One region of the Clostridium omnivorum genome, then DNA from elsewhere that is predicted to be linked to it. Evidence: riboswitches for the same ligand, from Rfam matches in the RefSeq annotation. Region 1 holds a riboswitch; the other holds the start of a gene.
The links. A riboswitch is a leader RNA that binds a small molecule or an ion and turns the genes downstream of it on or off. The one in region 1 is predicted to bind glycine.
Positions count from the first base shown of each region.

Region 2: another riboswitch for glycine. It lies ahead of bsdE14_RS02340 (GrdX family protein); the one in region 1 lies ahead of bsdE14_RS01725 (sulfide/dihydroorotate dehydrogenase-like FAD/NAD-binding protein).

Region 1 covers NZ_BRXR01000001.1:366,076-374,878, reverse strand. The annotation lists gene bsdE14_RS01730 (2,3-butanediol dehydrogenase) at 1-982, shown strand, start outside; glycine riboswitch at 1,227-1,320, shown strand; gene bsdE14_RS01725 (sulfide/dihydroorotate dehydrogenase-like FAD/NAD-binding protein) at 1,450-2,337, shown strand; gene gltA (NADPH-dependent glutamate synthase) at 2,431-3,813, shown strand; gene bsdE14_RS01715 (hypothetical protein) at 4,604-6,238, shown strand; gene bsdE14_RS01710 (hypothetical protein) at 6,235-6,621, shown strand; gene bsdE14_RS01705 (DMP19 family protein) at 6,751-7,314, shown strand; gene bsdE14_RS01700 (SMI1/KNR4 family protein) at 7,452-7,886, shown strand; gene bsdE14_RS01695 (bacteriocin immunity protein) at 7,908-8,126, shown strand; gene bsdE14_RS01690 (HEAT repeat domain-containing protein) at 8,257-8,803, shown strand, end outside.
Region 2 covers NZ_BRXR01000001.1:516,912-525,714, reverse strand. The annotation lists tRNA gene bsdE14_RS02385 (tRNA-Leu) at 208-290, shown strand; gene bsdE14_RS02380 (winged helix-turn-helix transcriptional regulator) at 394-774, opposite strand; gene bsdE14_RS02375 (FMN-dependent NADH-azoreductase) at 940-1,545, shown strand; gene bsdE14_RS02370 (hypothetical protein) at 1,630-2,127, opposite strand; gene bsdE14_RS02365 (hypothetical protein) at 2,304-2,573, shown strand; gene bsdE14_RS02360 (N-acetylmuramoyl-L-alanine amidase family protein) at 2,689-3,789, shown strand; gene bsdE14_RS02355 (Cof-type HAD-IIB family hydrolase) at 3,935-4,756, shown strand; gene trmL (tRNA (uridine(34)/cytosine(34)/5-carboxymethylaminomethyluridine(34)-2'-O)-methyltransferase TrmL) at 4,804-5,271, shown strand; gene bsdE14_RS02345 (DegV family protein) at 5,286-6,125, shown strand; glycine riboswitch at 6,271-6,371, shown strand; glycine riboswitch at 6,375-6,431, shown strand; gene bsdE14_RS02340 (GrdX family protein) at 6,545-6,922, shown strand; gene trxB (thioredoxin-disulfide reductase) at 6,948-7,880, shown strand; gene bsdE14_RS02330 (thioredoxin family protein) at 7,965-8,297, shown strand; gene bsdE14_RS02325 (glycine/sarcosine/betaine reductase component B subunit) at 8,410-8,803, shown strand, end outside.

The sequences.
Region 1 (8,803 bases):
TAAATGGTGTGGAATATGCGGATCGGATCTTCACGAGTATTTAGGAGGTCCTATATTCATTCCAGTAGGACAACCTCACCCTTTAAGTAAAAATACAGCTCCTGTAGTACTAGGACATGAGTTTTCTGGAGAGGTAGTAGAAGTTGGCAAGGGAGCAGATAAGTTTAAAGTAGGGGATAGAGTTACTGTAGAGCCTATTGTAGCCTGTGGAAAATGTCCAGCCTGCAGAGAAGGAAAGTATAATCTATGTTCATCCTTAGGATTCCATGGATTATGTGGCAGCGGAGGAGGACTTGCTGAATACACTGTGTTCTCAGAAGAGTTTGTACACAAAATACCAGATAATATGTCTTATGAACAAGCTGCTCTTATAGAGCCAATGGCAGTGGCACTTCACTCTATAAGAATGGCAAATTTTAAAACTGGAGATACAGCAATAGTTTTGGGTTCCGGGCCAATAGGACTTGCGACAATTGAATGTTTAAAGGCTGCTGGTGCAAAGCTAGTAGTAGTTCTACAGAGAAAATCAATAAGACAAGAATATGCAAAAAGAGCAGGCGCAGATTTAGTACTAGATCCAAACCAAGTAGATATAGTTGAAGAGGTTAAAAAATATACTGACGGAGTTGGAGTTGATGCAGCTTTTGAAACAACAGGAGCTCAAATTGGTTTTGATATTGGATTAAGCAGTTTAAAATATGAAGGAACTTTGGTAGTAACTAGCATTTGGGAGGAAGGGGTTAGCTTTAATCCTAATGTGCTTGTATTTACAGAAAAGAAGATAGTTGGAACTTTAGCATATAGACATGAATTTCCTGCTACTATAGCTCAAATGAGTGATGGCAGAATAAAGGCTGAGGGTTATATAACTGAAAGAATACTGTTAGACGATATTGTAGAAAAAGGCTTTGGTGCTCTAACAGGACCAGAAAAGAAAAAGCATGTAAAAATACTTGTGACACCAGATAAATCACTTTTATAATAATATGATTTTTTATAGTAACACTTTTTAGTGAATTCAAATATAAAATATTTGAATAGATAATTGACAAAAAAAAATACTATACCTATAATTGAAATGTATAGTAATGCAAATGATTACTGTAAAAAACTTCATATTGGTGAATGATAATTATTGGAGATATCCTATTAAGGATAACCGTAGGAGAAAGGAATAAAACAAGCTTTATGTTTATTCTGAAGCTCTCAGGTTTTTTACAATAATTTGACACGCCCCTGGAGAGACCACTTAAATGTGGCATCAAAGGAGTAACTTGATTTATTAAGGAAGCTTTCAGATAAAAGGACAGGGTGTAAAAGGCGGTATTTTTCTACGCTTTTTACGCCTTGTTCTTTTGTTTTGCACAAGTATCAATGATTAAAAGCTTTAAAATCATGGAAATGGCACGGTTAAGTTGCCCCGTGTTCCAAGTTATAAGGAGGATGACTATGTATAAAATAGTAGGAAAGAGATTATTAGCACCACAGATTTACTTAATGGATGTAGAAGCGCCAAGAGTAGCAAAGTCAGCAAATCCAGGGCAGTTCTTAATAGTTAAAATGGATGAAAAAGGTGAAAGAATTCCACTAACTATTTGTGACTATGATGAAGAAAAAGGCACAGTAACAATTGTTTTTCAAACTCTAGGAACATCAACTAAGCAGATGGCAAACTATGAAGTAGGGGATTATTTTTCTGATTTTGTTGGACCACTAGGCCAGCCATCAGAAATGGTACACGAAAATTTGGAAGATTTGAAGGATAAGAATGTGATATTCATAGCAGGAGGAGTAGGTACTGCTCCAGTATATCCTCAGGTTAAATGGCTTCACCAAAGAGGAATTAATGCAGATGTTATTATAGGAGCTAAATCAAAGGAATACGTTATTCTAGAAGAAGAAATGAAAGCAGCTGCAGGCAATTTATATGTAGCTACTGATGATGGTTCCTATGGCTTTAAAGGCATGGTAACTAATCTTTTAGAAAAACTAGTTAAAGAAGAAGGAAAGAAGTATGATTTAGTAGTAGCTATAGGGCCTATGATAATGATGAAATTTGTAGCAAAGCTTACTAAAGAGTTAGAAATTCATACTATAGTAAGCATGAATCCAATAATGGTAGATGGAACAGGAATGTGCGGAGCATGCAGGGTAACTGTTGGAGGCGAAACTAAATTTGCCTGTGTAGATGGTCCTGAATTTGACGGACACCTTATAGATTTTGACGAAGCTATGAGAAGACAAGCAATGTATAAAACTGAAGAAGCAAAGAAGCAGTACAGAGAACAGGAAAAGCATGAAGGACATGAAGGTGGCTGTGGTTGCTGCGGCAAATAGTTAAATATTTATATATAAGAATTTAATTAGTTAAGAAATATTCTAATGCTAAGAGTTGGAAAATGTTAGAGAAATAGCAGGAGGTTATTATTGATGGATAGAATGAAAAGAACACCCATAGCAGAGCAAGATCCCAAAGTAAGAGCTACAAACTTTAAAGAGGTTTGTTTAGGATATACAGAAGAAGAAGCAAAGCAGGAAGCAGCTAGATGTTTAAATTGTAAAAAGCCATTGTGTGTTACTGAGTGCCCTGTAACTATATCAATACCTAAGTTTATTGAGCAGGTTAAGGAAGGTAATTTTGAAGAGGCAGCAAAAATTATATCAAAATCTAGTGCGCTGCCAGCAGTATGTGGAAGAGTATGCCCACAAGAAGTTCAATGTGAAGGAAAGTGTATACTAGGCATAAAAGGAGAACCTATAGCTATAGGAAAGCTTGAAAGATTTGTTGCTGACTGGTCAAGAGAGCACAATGTTGATTTGTCAGAAGCTGCAGAAAAGAAGGGCAAAAAGGTAGCCGTTATAGGCAGTGGTCCTGCAGGACTTACCTGTGCAGGAGATTTAGCTAGAATGGGCTATGATATAACTATATTTGAAGCTCTTCATGAACCAGGCGGAGTATTAGTATATGGAATTCCAGAGTTTAGACTTCCAAAGGATTCAGTAGTAAAGCATGAAATAGAAAATGTTAAAAAGCTGGGCGTAAAAATAGAAACTAACGTAATCATAGGAAGAACTATAACTATAGATCAGCTTTTAGAAGAAGAGGGCTTTGATGCAATATTTATAGGTTCAGGAGCAGGACTTCCTAAGTTCATGGGAATACCAGGAGAGAACTCAAATGGAGTATTTTCAGCTAATGAATTCCTAACAAGAAATAACTTGATGAAAGCCTTCAAGGAAGAATATGCAACACCAATAAGAGTAGGTGAAAAGGTAGCTGTAGTTGGTGGAGGAAATGTAGCAATGGATGCTGCAAGAACAGCGTTAAGACTTGGAGCAGAAGTGCATGTAGTTTATAGACGTTCAGAAGAAGAGCTTCCAGCAAGAGTAGAAGAAGTACACCATGCAAAGGAAGAAGGAGTAATCTTCGATATGCTTACAAACCCAACAGAGATACTAGCAGATGAAAAGGGCTGGGTAAAGGGCATGAAGTGTGTAAAAATGGAGCTTGGCGAGCCAGATGCTTCAGGAAGAAGAAGACCAGTAGAGGTTAAGGATTCTGAGTTTGTAATGGAGCTAGATACAGTAATAATGTCACTTGGAACTTCACCAAACCCATTAATATCAACAACTACAAAGGGTTTAAGTGTGGATAAGAGAAAATGTATAATAGCACAGGAAGAAACAGGAGAAACCACAAAAGAAAAAGTATATGCTGGAGGGGATGCTGTAACAGGCGCAGCTACAGTTATACTTGCCATGGGAGCAGGAAAAAAGGCTGCCAAGGCCATTGATGAATTCTTAAGCAAATAAGTTATAGAAAGCACAGTATTAGTCGTAGATTAAATACTGTGCTTTTTTATTTGGTTTGTAGAATAAAAGGAGGTGAAATAATATATTGCCTTTATGGCAATGAAAATTTTGGTACTACTAGGAATTCTAAAGGTAGACTTGCGAAACAAACCTATTAGGGGTCTTGTGGTAAATTACTTGAATTTGCATCAAGCTGCTAAATGGAAATTCCTATGACTGATTTTTTCTATAAAGAATTGAGAAAAAGAACTAGAAAATAAGATAGTGTTATATTTGACTTAAGCTAAACGGAACATTTGAGGGGTATAATAAGAAATATAAATTTTGTAAGAGTAACATAAAACGCAAATAATTTTTGTGGTAGTTAATAGTATTATTCAATAGTGATAAGATTAAAGTTAAATCAGGAGAGTGGATGAAAATACTATGTTCAATAGGTTCTGAAAAAGAGCATCAAGTAATAAATGTATTCAAAAATCACAAGATTGTTGAATAGACAGGTAATGGGAACCTACATTTTTAATTATGAGCCTAGTAGAAAGCTTAAAACTTAGGGATTAGGCATACTATAGCTCATATTAATTTATTGTGAAAATTCCTAAGGGGGTGGCGGAGCTATCCCTCTATTTATTTAATGTATATATCAGTTCACTAATAGTAGCAATGCAATACTTATTTGATATGCCATAACTTAGGTGTTATGATACAATAATATAAGAAATAAATCCCTGTAGTTACATTATTAGTAGTTATTAAACAATGCCTATAATAAGATAATGGAGATGAGTATATGGCAAGCAAGTTAAGCTTAGAGTTAAAAAATATACTTGGAAAGGGTGCATTTTCTGAGATTGGACATCCAACCGGATTTTACTGGAATAGGGATAGAACAAGGTTTGCCATAGCAAGCTCTTTTGGCTATATTCAGTGGTCAGCCAGAGGAATGACTACGAGGATGCGATTAAGATATAGAGTTAGTATATATGAAACTAAGAATATAAAAAGATTAGCAGTATTGGATGATTTACATTATCCAATTAATGATATAGCATTTCATCAACATTTAAATCTAGTAGCTATTGCAACGGGGTGTTATGATGGAGGATACTTTTTCGAAGGTGATTTAGTTGCGTGGGACTATAAGGATAATAAACATAGATCACTTCTCCAGGAATCTCGAGAGGTAGTTAAGTGTAGCTTTGAGGATGAGGGGGATACACTAAGCTTTATAATCAAGCCAGCAACCGAGGAAGATGAGGATGGGAATAGCATCGAAGATAAACTTTATGGGTATAAAACCAATAAGTATCTAGAGGGTAAAATAATATTAGAAGAGTCGGCAGAAATTACTTTAGATGAGGCAAAGGATTATGAGAAAGTGGCAATTATGAATGCCCTTGAAATTGAAAAGTTATTAAAGACACTCGCCTTAGAAAATAACAATTATTATGAGGAGAGAATGCTAATATGGGATTTAATATGGAGAAATTCAGATGAAATAATCTGCACAGGAAGTAAGTTTGCTCTAGAGTTATGGAATACGAGGGGAGAAAAGAAATTACACATTGATGAAGTTGAGAATGGTGTACAGCTATTTATGGTACCTAATGGAGAAAAAGTGCTGATAAACGTAAATAACTATAATAATTTATTAGACATGAAATTATCTCAAGGGTCAAGTATACATGAAGTTGAGATTGAATCTAGAAAGCTGACAAAGAGAGTATCAAAGGATTATCCTCTTAGTTTAAGTTTATCATCAGAAGGGTACTTTCTTGCGAGAAATTGTGATTGCATGCGAAGTAAGAAGAAAAGCGTAGCAAGTGACTTCATTCTTGATAACAATTTAAATCAAATTGAAAGTTATTATTTTGGATACTATGATTTTATTAATAACTATATACAGATTAATGGAAAGCCAGAATTGTTTTTTATTCAGGGTACCCCAAAAGAGAGTCACGAAAATCAGTGGGTATGTACTATAAATCCTATAACTAAAATTATAAGAAGGCTTTTTCCTTTAGAATGGAATGAAAAACGTAACTATCACCTATTTAGTGATGGAGGATGCTATTGTGAAGATGAGTTAGGAGAAGCTTTAGTTCTAGCTACAAGAATTTACAATGGACGTGGCAATGGGGATACAATTCTAATGAGGAGAGATCTTAAAAAGGGCAATCTAACTTGGGAGGCTATTTTTAAGAGCCAAATTACAGCGCTTGTTTTTAGTAAGGAACATTCATCCATTATATTTGCACTAAGTGAAGGAAAGATAGGAGCAATATCCAGTATTAATGGGCTGATTGAGTTTATGGACGAAGTTACTATAGATGGAGTTCCAAGTGTAATAATGTCCTTAAGTTATTATAATGGGAACATTGCAGGCGGAACTGTAGATGGAATGATAATGCATTATAAGATATGAATATGGAGTTGGGTAAAATGAGAGAACAGAGAGCTATAATAATACCTATTAACGTGTGGCAAGATCCACAAGGTGATATTGTGTTAAATACGTCCGAAAGAGAATGCATGGTATTCTTTGGGTGCTGGGATGAACAAGGTGATCCAGCTAATTATCTGGGAAAAATATCATTTAAGAACTGTTGGGCTTCTAAATATACGCATTCACAGTTCCTACCATATAAAATTTATGGAGACAAAGCTCATTCGTACATATTAAAGATAGAAAACTCTACATGGTTGAGAGACTTAATCGATGAAAAAAGAGGATTATATCCTGGTGATATTCATATTGGGCTTTCATGGAATAAGAAAGAGTATATTCATTTTGTAGTTCAGGGGTAATGCTTACATAGATATTATCGCTACAGAATTTAATATAGAGATTATTCCTAGAGAGCGTGCTGGAAATTTAGTTAGATTAATTGATGAGGCATAGTTGTATTTATAACAAATATTATAGGAGAGTAGGAAATGAAGGAAACTAGTATTTATGTGAAAAAGTTGATAGGGATAGAAAATTTAAATAACATAAAGGCTGAAGAGATACTTGAGCAAGTAAGTACCAATTTATATGAAAAGAGCAATTATCAAATTAGAGATAATGATATATTTGATAATTTGCCAATAATCATAAAAGATACTATTCTACTAATTGATTTTGATACTGAACTCAATATGAACGGTATTTTAGGCTTTTTAGAAAACTCAACCGGATTATATCTAGATGACACTATGGAAGCCTTAGAAAGAATAGGAGCAACTGAAGATTATGAAATATTAAGAGAGATAAAAGGTATAATGCTTAGATATAACCTCGATACGAAAAAGATGCGAAGCAATGTTAATAAAGGAATAGAGCATGAAATAACAAATTTTTTGAGAACTCATGGACAGGAATATCATCAAATGGCAGAAGAAATAAGCATTGCTGCAGATGATTTATATCTTTATCATAATGAACGAAATATATTTAAAAATTTGACTGTATATGTGGATTTGAATAAAGATAACCTGATAAATGAGATATCGAAATAAGAAAACTTGCAAGTTTTTTGTCTAGATAATTGGATAAGATAGGATTACCATATAATTGGTGATGGATTTAAATGCTCTAGTAAAAATAATTTGAATTACTTTTATATAACATAGATATGATGATAAGGGGAATAGCAATGTGGAAAGAATTTATTAGAAATTTATCTGATGAATATGAATTTCAGGAACCAGCAAATGAAAAAGAAATAATTGAGGCGGAAGAACAGCTTGGTGTAAGGTTACCAGATGATTTAAGGAAATTACTAAAGGAGTCTAACGGAATATTAGGTGAATATCGTATTAGCTTAATTTGGGACATTAAAAGAATAGTACAAGATAATTTAAGTTTTAGAAATTCGAGCGATTTTAAGGAATTATACATGCCTTTTGACTGCCTATTGTTTTTTGCTGATGCAGGGAATGGTGATCAATTTGCATATACAATACTCAATGGGATGATAAGCAAGGACGACATATATGTTTGGAACCACGAAGATGATAGTAGAACGTGGGTTACATCATCTTTAAAATGGTTTATTGATGGCTGGTCAAGTGGACAAATTAGCATCTAATACATATTAGGTGGTGGGGTTATGAAAGAAAAATTAAGTAAAAACGAATTGATAGAGATTGTGAAAAGAATTATTAATGTAGAAGGAACCGAAGAAGAAATTGATGAGATGATTGAAGTTTTTGAAAGAAATGTACCTCATCCAGCAGCATCAGATTTAATTTTCTACCCTGAAAAAGGTGAGGTAACTCCTGAAGAAATAGTTGAAGAAGCGCTAAATTATAAGGCAATTAGTTTATAACATAACTTAGTAAAGATGGGGTAGTTTGAGTATTAACAATTTCATATTATGCTATGAGTTAAGAAAAGGCTTTATAGCCAAGAGTAAGCTAATATTTTCCGTGAAGAGGACGAAAGAAGGTGGTCATAATATGATTAAAAAAATTATGGAGATAATTGCAAACAGCAATAAATCGAAACAGATAAAGGGAGATAATCTGGTAAGCTTGCAGCAAGCTAATAATATAAAGAATACAAGGCTTATCGAGCTGCTTAATGACAATATTAAATTGTCAGAAATTCCAGATGTCTTTCAACTATTACTTAGTAGTGATGAAAATATAAGGCTGCAGGCTGCTGAAGTTCTTAACCATGTTATGAGTGCTTTAAGCCCTACTAGGTTGATTAAAGTAGATAAAATATTTAGAGAAAGAAGCTCCTATGACTGGCAGTATGATTGGAGAAATAAAAATCCTAAAGAATTGTTTCATCCTTTAATGTCAGAAGAGGAGAAGGTTTCAATATTAGGGCTGAGTAGTTTTCACCCAAATGGATATTTTAGAGAAAAGGCAATAATAGCCCTTTCGGATATGAAAACTGGTGGTGCAGTACCTTATCTCTTAATTAGAACAAATGATTGGGTAAGACCAGTAAGAAGTATCTCAAAAGAGCAACTACTGAGATATATAACGTCTGAAT
Region 2 (8,803 bases), 150 kb from region 1:
CAGCTCTTTGTGTAAAGAGTTGGTACTTTTATTTGATACAAAGTGATAAATATATGTTTTTTTATAATTATTGACATAGATTATAAAAATTGAAGAGAAATTAATATAATTGCAATAATTGTAACTTTTTAAGAGAAGATGATGATAATAAAAAATTGCTTTTTTATTTTAATAGTATATAATCTATTATATGGCACAAATGATTATGCGGATATGGCGGAATTGGCAGACGCACTAGTTTCAGGTTCTAGCGGGAAACCATGCAGGTTCAAATCCTGTTATCCGCACCAAAAATAAAACTTGCAGTGATAAAGACATGCAAGTTTTATTTTTTTATATAAAATTAAGTCAATTGATTTTAATTGAAGTGGTTCTTATAATTAGTATTTAAATTTATTCAGTAATATTAATATTATTTTCATTTAAGTATTCTGAACCAAAGCTGTGCATCATGTTTAATATAGGTATTGTTTTTTTACCTGTTTCTGTTAAGCCATATTCCACCTTTGGGGGAATAATGTTATAAACTGTTCTAAATATCAGGCCATCCTCTTCTAAGCTTCTCAATTGTTGTGTAAGCATTTTCTGCGTTATATTAGGTAATCTTCTCTTAATATCAGAGAATCTTAGTGTATTATAACTAAGATACCAGAGAATCAAAATTTTCCATTTGCCTGAAAGTAAATCTTGCACTAATACCATAGGACATGTATCATATTTTAAGCATTGTTCCTTCATATGACAAGACTCATGTTTTTTTATTTCTTCACTCATAAAACCAGCTCCTTTTACAGTATCTTTTTGGGTACTATGGCACTAAAAAGTGTCTACTTGTTAAAAAGATATTTAATTGATATTATTATAGCATAATAAATAAATATTCACAGAGAATAATAAAGAAAACATAAATAATATTTAATTGTAGGTAGGAGGAAAAACATGAGTAAAGTATTGTACATTAAAGCAAATGCAAAGAAAGAGGGAGAATCTAGAACTTTTAAGATTTCGGATAGTTTTATTGAAGAATATAAGAAATTAAATCCTCAAGATGAAATTATCACTTTGGATTTATATGAAGAAGGAATAGAATTTCTTCCAAAAGGAGAACTTGGAGAATTGCATACACCTAAAGAAGGAACAGGGAAAGACCATCCAATATTAAAGTATGCATATCAATTTTTAGAAGCAGATAAATATGTAATTGCAGAACCATTTTGGAACTTAAGCATTCCTTCAATACTAAAAGCATATATAGATTATATAACAGTTACTGGAATTACATTTAAATATACAGCATCAGGAGCTGTAGGACTATGTACTGGAAAAAAGGTAGTTAATATTACTTCAAGAGGTGGAGATTATACAAGTGAACCTGCAGCATCTTATGAAATGGGCGACAGATATTTAAGAACAATATTAGGTTTCTTAGGAATAACTGATTTTACAACTATTTCAGCAGATGGTTTAGACATAATAGGAAATGATGTTAATGCTATTGTTGGAAAGACTATAGAAAAGGCTAAGGAAAAAGCAAAGAATTTTTAATGAGAGAATCATATATACAGCACTTCAACGCTAGGTTAAAGCCAGCGTTGAAGTTTTTTTATATTATAAAGCTTATATATAAGTTTATATAATATTTAATGCTCGAAGCTTTGAAATATAACTCAGTACATCGCAAGGATTGTCGTCGACAAGCTTATAGAGTTCTTCACCCTCTGGAGCAGGATAATAGTAGCTAAGTTCATTATCCTCCTGTAGATAATCAATAACTCCAAGTACTGAAGGCTTCCAACCTAGATTAATAAGGTAATCAAATAGGTTCTTTTTCATAATAATTTCAACTGAATTTGGAGTATAACTTTTATTCCACAAAATACTCCAGCAGTCTTCAAAAGTAAATTCTGATAAATTATTGTAGTTTAAGATAGTTTCTTCAGAATCTAATACTGCATGTAATTCACTTACTTTTATTTTGCCAAATGTTTTAACTATATAATTAAATCTATAAATACCCTTTGATCTTGTATATAATTTCCCTGGATCCTTTGCCTGCCATCCACCTTTAACAAGTTGATTCTCAGTAAAGGCAGCTTTTAGAGTTACTTTTAAAAATACTATTTTCATGGTTTCTCCTTCCACTCGAAACACTGGGTAACTTAATCGTGCTCAATGCCTCTCGCAAGTTACCCATAAAAGGTTGTTTAGACCTTTTACCTTCTATGAGCTAATAATATTAGTATTTCAAGATATACTAAAATAGTACTAAATTAAAGTTAAAAAAGCAAATAGGAGGAAAGGCTATGTCAGACATTAGAAGAGTTTTAGAAAACATCAAAAATATTGATTGTCAAGCAGATAAGCTAGAAACTGAAATAACTAATGCTTATTCCGATTACGATTATTATAGTGATGGGAACATAGAGGTAAAAAGAAGTGAAGAATTGGATAGGGAGGGACTTAAGGCTTATTCAGCGCGATTAGATAAAACTGGTGAGCCCAAGGTTGTAATGTTTGTTAACGAAGGATTAGATCATTATGTAGCTAAAGTTGAAGATGCTTATATAGAATAAGAGGTTACCTCTATTTTAATATTATGTTAAAATAGAGGTAAGTTTTTTTTGATTGAAATTTTTGGAAGGATGTTATAATATAGTATTAATAAATTGGGGCTGGGTGTGATTAAGAATGAATAAAAAAATTAAGATTGTGAATAAAAAAAAGTTTGCAGTAGCTTGTTTAATTTTCTTAATAATGATAATTTTATTATCAAAGCTTTTAAGTTTAATAATTAATTCTGCCAGTGGACATGCCTTAATGGATAATGTAGCCTTGGCAGCAGATAAAAATGGGAGTATCACTTTAGAAGAAAATGAGTTCTATAAAAAATATACAATTGATTGCAAAAAAAGCATTGAGAAACTTAATTATGATGAAAAAAATGACTTGATTGAGGTTTCTGTTATGAAGGATGCTATAGACAATGTAAATATAAAGTCAAGTAGTAAGGTACAAGGTAAGGATGTAACCTATGATAAAAATGAAAATAGAATAATACTAAAATTTAATAAGCAATTTAAAGAAAATAACTATATATATATAGATAATGCTGATAAGAAAAAAATAATTGTGTTATTAAGTAAAAAAGAAAAACCCTATAATCATGTAGCTGTATTAGATCCCGGACACGGAGGAGTGGATAAGGGAACAAATTTGAAAAATATATATGAAAAAGACCTAACCAATAAAATTGTTAATTATGCAGAAAAAGAATTGATTTTTAAAGGTTGTAAGATCATTAAGACAAGGTATGAGGATAAATGGGTTGATCTTAAGGAGATAGGTAATATTACTAATAAAGCTAATGCTGAAGCCTTTATTTCAGTACATATAAATAGCAATAAAGAAAGTAAATATAAAGGTGTGGCTTCCTACTATTATTTCAATGATAAAGGTGAGCAAAAGGATGAAAGAATGGCACTGGCAAAGACAATGCAGAAGGAAATTCTAAAAAGTGATAATTGGTATGATAGAGGTATAATAAAAGATAGGCTAGCAGTTTTAAGATATAGTAATGTTCCAGCAGTGCTTTTAGAATGCGGCTTTTTAAGTAATGAAGAAGATAGAGATAAGCTTTCTAAAGAAGAAGTATTAAAGAACTTTGGTAACAATATTTGCAATGGTCTTTTAAACTACTTGAATTCAGATAAAAATAAAGGAATAGATTATTACAATAAATCAAAAACTGATATGAGTAGGGATAAAACTGCAACTGCAGATGACAAATAAATGTTGGTAAAGCATATAGGGTATATTATAAAAAGAAAAACCTATATGCTTTAACTTTTTTTGATATAAAATTGAAGACTTTGTTATAGTTTAGTATATTTGCTATAATTAATCTGACATCATAAAAGCAAGAGGAGCTGATGAAATGTATAAATTATTTTGTACAGATATGGATGGAACTCTTTTAAATAATGAAGGTAAGGTTAGCGAAGAAAATAAAATGGCAATAAAAATGGCACAGGATAGAGGAGTAAAAGTCGCAATATGTACCGGCAGATTGTTTACATCTGCAAATTATTTTGCAGAAATTGTTGGCACTAAGGTACCGCTGATATGTGCAAATGGTGCCTATGTGAGGGAGAAAGACAAGGATGAGATTATTTATATGTCAGTACTTGGTGCAGATAATTGCAAAAAGGTTTTAAGTATTGCAAAAAAATATGGATTGTATCCACATTTCAATACATCAGATACAGTATTTACTGAAAAAATAATATATTCCTCAGAAGTATACTTTAAGATGAACAAGACTCTACCAAAAGAGATGCAGATAAAAATACAAGTAGTTAATAATTGGGAAAAGACTTTTGAGGAAAATAAGGAATGCATTTTAAAATGTATTGTTGTTGATGATGATATTGAAAAGATAAAGAGTGCTAAAAGCGAATTAGCATTAGAGGATGAACTAGAAGTTGTAAGTTCTAGGGAAAATAATATTGAGATTATGTGTAAAGGTGTAAGCAAAGGTAGAGCCGTAGAAATATTAGCAGGGTATTATAATATTAATAAAGAAGAGGTAATATGTATCGGGGATAATGAAAATGACATATCCATGCTTAAATATGCAGGTTTAGGAATAGCTATGGCTAATGGAGAAGAGAAAGTTTTAGAAATCGCAGATTTTATTACAGATACTAATGAAAATAGTGGCGTAGCTAAGGCTATTGAGAAGTTTATACTGATATAGTATAATTTGTTTTATTGAATAAATGAATGTTTTAGGAGGCGTAAATTTTGAATTTAAATATAGTTTTATTTGAACCTGAAATACCACAAAATACAGGAAATATAGCAAGGACTTGTGTACTTACCAATTCTAAGCTTCACTTAATAAAGCCTTTAGGCTTTAGCTTGGATGAAAAACATCTTAAAAGAGCTGGACTTGATTATTGGCAGTATTTAGACATGGAAATTTATGAATCTTATGAGGAATTAAGAGAAAAGTATAAGGATTCAACTTTCTATTTTTCTACTACAAAGGGAAGCGAAATATATACAGATGTGCAATATAAACCAGGAGATTTTGTAGTTTTTGGACGAGAATCTGCTGGCCTTCCTGATAGAATTAGAAATAGCAATACTGAAAATTTAATAAGAGTGCCTATGCTAGAAACCAGCACTAGATCATTAAATCTCTCAAACACTGTAGCAATACTTGCATATGAAGCACTACGCCAGATGAATTTTCCAAACATGAAATAGAGGGGGATGAATGAGTGGAGAAGATTAAGATTATAACGGACAGCACAGCGGATTTACCAAAAGGACTTGTGGACAAATATGATATTGAAGTATTACCGCTTGTAGTGTCCTTTGGTGATGAAAGTTATTTAGATGGTATTGATATAAACTTCAAAGAACTTATAGCTAAAATGAATCAGAGTGATATATTTCCTACTACGTCACAGATAAATCCAAACAGGTTTTATGATGTATATAAGAAATATTTAGAAGAAGGATATAAAATCTTATCCATTCATATATCCTCTAAGATGAGCGGCACATTTCAATCTGCATGTATCGCAAGAGATATGCTTGAAACTAGTGATATAACAGTAATTGATAGTGTAAATGTTACTTCAGGACTTGGCTTAATTGTTTTAAAAGCATGCAGGCTTAAAGGTGAGGGGAAGAATATAGAAGCTATTGAAGATGAAATTAAGAGGGATATTCCTCATGTTAAAAGTGCATTAGCGTTTGAAAGCTTAGAGAATTTGGTTAGGGGTGGAAGACTCTCTAAGACGGTTAGTGTTATAGGAAGTGCATTAGGAATAAGACTTATACTTGAAGTGAAAAATGGAGAAATAGCTGTTATGGATAAGGTTAGGGGAACTAAAAAGGCTATTAGAACATTAATTGATTATGTTCATGAAAAAAGAATTAAGCAAGGGGAATTTTGCATGGTTTTAAATGCAGAAAATCAAGAAATATTAGAGGCTTTAAGAGAAAACATGTTACACAATAGACAGGAGTTTATTGAAGCTGAGGTAGGCTGCGTAGTAGGAACTCATTCAGGCACAAGGGCTGCTGGTGTTTTTTTTATAGAGGAATACTAAAAGTGAATTAATGGCTTCAAAAAAGTTAAAAATTTAACATAAATATTTCATAAACCAGTAGAAATATTTCTAATAATGTTATATAATGATAGTGAAAAGGATAACATTTAATTAATTCAGATTTTTTAAATTAATAATGATATGGATGATATTATCGGGAGAGGGTCTTTTAATGGACGGCCGAAGGAATAAGCTCAACTAGCCGAGTTGTGTGAATCTCTCAGGCAAAAGTACCGATAATGGACATACCTCTGGAAAGCTAATGAAGCACCGAAGGAGTAAATCTCTCAGGTTAACAAGACAGAGTACAAGGGCTATATTGCCTTTGCATTCTGTTTTTTTATTTTCAAAAAAGTTCCTAATTTGCACTGCTGTTTACAGAAAAACAAGAAAATTCTTTATGGACAAGGAGAAGACTCATGATAGAACCTATGATAATAATTACTAACAATCCAATGGCAAAGGATAAATTTGCACAAAATTGTACAGTTGAATACATTGAAAAAAATGTAATGGAAGTATACAAAAAAGTTAGGGATTATGTTCATAAAGGACACAGAGTATTAACTCACCCGCTAATGAGTAGTATAAAACCGAATGAAATTCCTTATAGAACGGTTATTATATCCAAAAATGCGGATAATACTATTGATGACTTTTCTTTAAACATAATTGAAGAAAGCATAAGTGCTTTAGAAAAATTTTTAAGAGATTTTTCAGTTCCAAATTGGAACGAAAGAGTATTAGAGGACTTTAAACTTATTGATTATGATTTAATATACAATGTATTAAAATAACATTAGAAAATGAGGAGGAATAACTATGGCTCACATTTATGACACCATAATAATTGGCGGAGGACCTGGTGGTTTAGCAGCAGGACTTTATGCTGCAAGATCAAAAATGGATACTCTTTTAATAGAAAGAGGAAAATTTGGAGGTCAGACAGCTACTACTGATGAATTAGAGAACTATCCAGGATCTATAGAAGATTGTACTGGACCATCTCTAATAGAAAGAATGAGAAAACAAGCAGAAGAATTTGGAACTGCATTTGTAAAGGATGAAATAACAGAAGTTGATTTCTCAGGCAAGATTAAGAAGGTAGTTGGAAAGAAAGAAACTTATGAAGCTAAGACTATAATAATAGCTACTGGAGCTTATCCAAGACTTGCTGGTTTTAAAAATGAATTAGAGCTTAGAGGTAAGGGAGTTTCCTACTGTGCAACTTGCGATGCAGATTTCTTTACTGAATTGGATGTAGCAGTTGTAGGCGGAGGAGATTCCGCATTAACTGAATCTCTATATCTAACTAAATTTGCTGAAAATGTTACTGTAATTCATAGAAGAGATCAATTTAGAGGAGCTAAGTCAATTCAAGATAAAGTTCTTAGCAATCCAAAAATAAAAGTTATATATGATTCCGTAGTTGATGAAGCTAAGGGAGATGAAATATTAGAAGGTCTTGTACTTAGAAATGTTAAGACTGGTGAAGCTAGTGATTTAAAGGTAGATGGATGCTTTGTATTCGTAGGATATCTTCCAATTACAGAACTATTTACTGGAAAGATTAATCTTGATGAAACTGGATACATTATTACTGATGAAGATATGAGAACTAATATACCTGGAGTATTTGCTGCAGGAGATGTTAGAAGAAAATCTCTAAGACAAGTAATTACAGCTTCAGCTGACGGTGCAATTGCAGCTACAACTGCTGAACACTATATAGAAAATGAATTTAATGAGGCTTAATTCATAAATAGGTTGCATTAAATTTATATATACTATTTTTTAATAAAGGTTTAGTTAATCTATTATTAAATGGAGGGAAAGAAAATGATAGAATTAAATAAGGAAAATTTTGAAGAAGAAGTTATTAATTATACTGAAAAACCTGTATTTGTAGACTTCTGGGGAGATAAGTGTGAAATATGTAAAGAACTTATGCCTGGAGTACATGAATTAGAACACAAATATGGCGACAAAATAAAGTTTGCTAGTTTAAATATTGGTGTTGCTAGAAGAGTTGCTATAGCTCAAAGAGTTTTAGGACTTCCAACTATGATAATATACAAAAATGGAGAAAAAATTGATACTGTAACTCCAGATAAAATCAGTACTTTAGAAGATGTAGAAATCTTCATAAAGAAAACTTACGACGTTCTTTAAGAATAGAAAGTGGAAAATTCACCGCACTGCTTTTTCCACTAAATTACTAAAGTAATTACAACTACAAAAGTAGTTGAAAATTATAAACAAAAATTATAGGGAGGTGACCGCTTTGCGTCTAGAACTTGGAAAAATATATATAAAGGATATCCAGTTTGCAGCTGCAACAAAGGTTGAAAATGGAGTGCTTTATATAAACAAAGAAGAGTTATTAAAGGAAATTGGCGGAGATGAAAGATTACAATCCATCGATGTAGATTTGGCAAAGCCTGGTGAGGAGACAAGAATAATTCCAGTAAAAGATGTAATTGAACCAAGAGTTAAAGTTGAAGGAAAGGGTGGCATATTCCCTGGATTCATTAACAAGGTTGATACAGTTGGTTCAGGAAGAACTCATGTTTTAAAGGGAGCAGCTGTTGTTACTACTGGTAAAATAGTTGGTTTCCAAGAAGGTATTATTGACATGAGTGGTGAAGGAGCAAGATATACTCCATTCTCTAAGACTA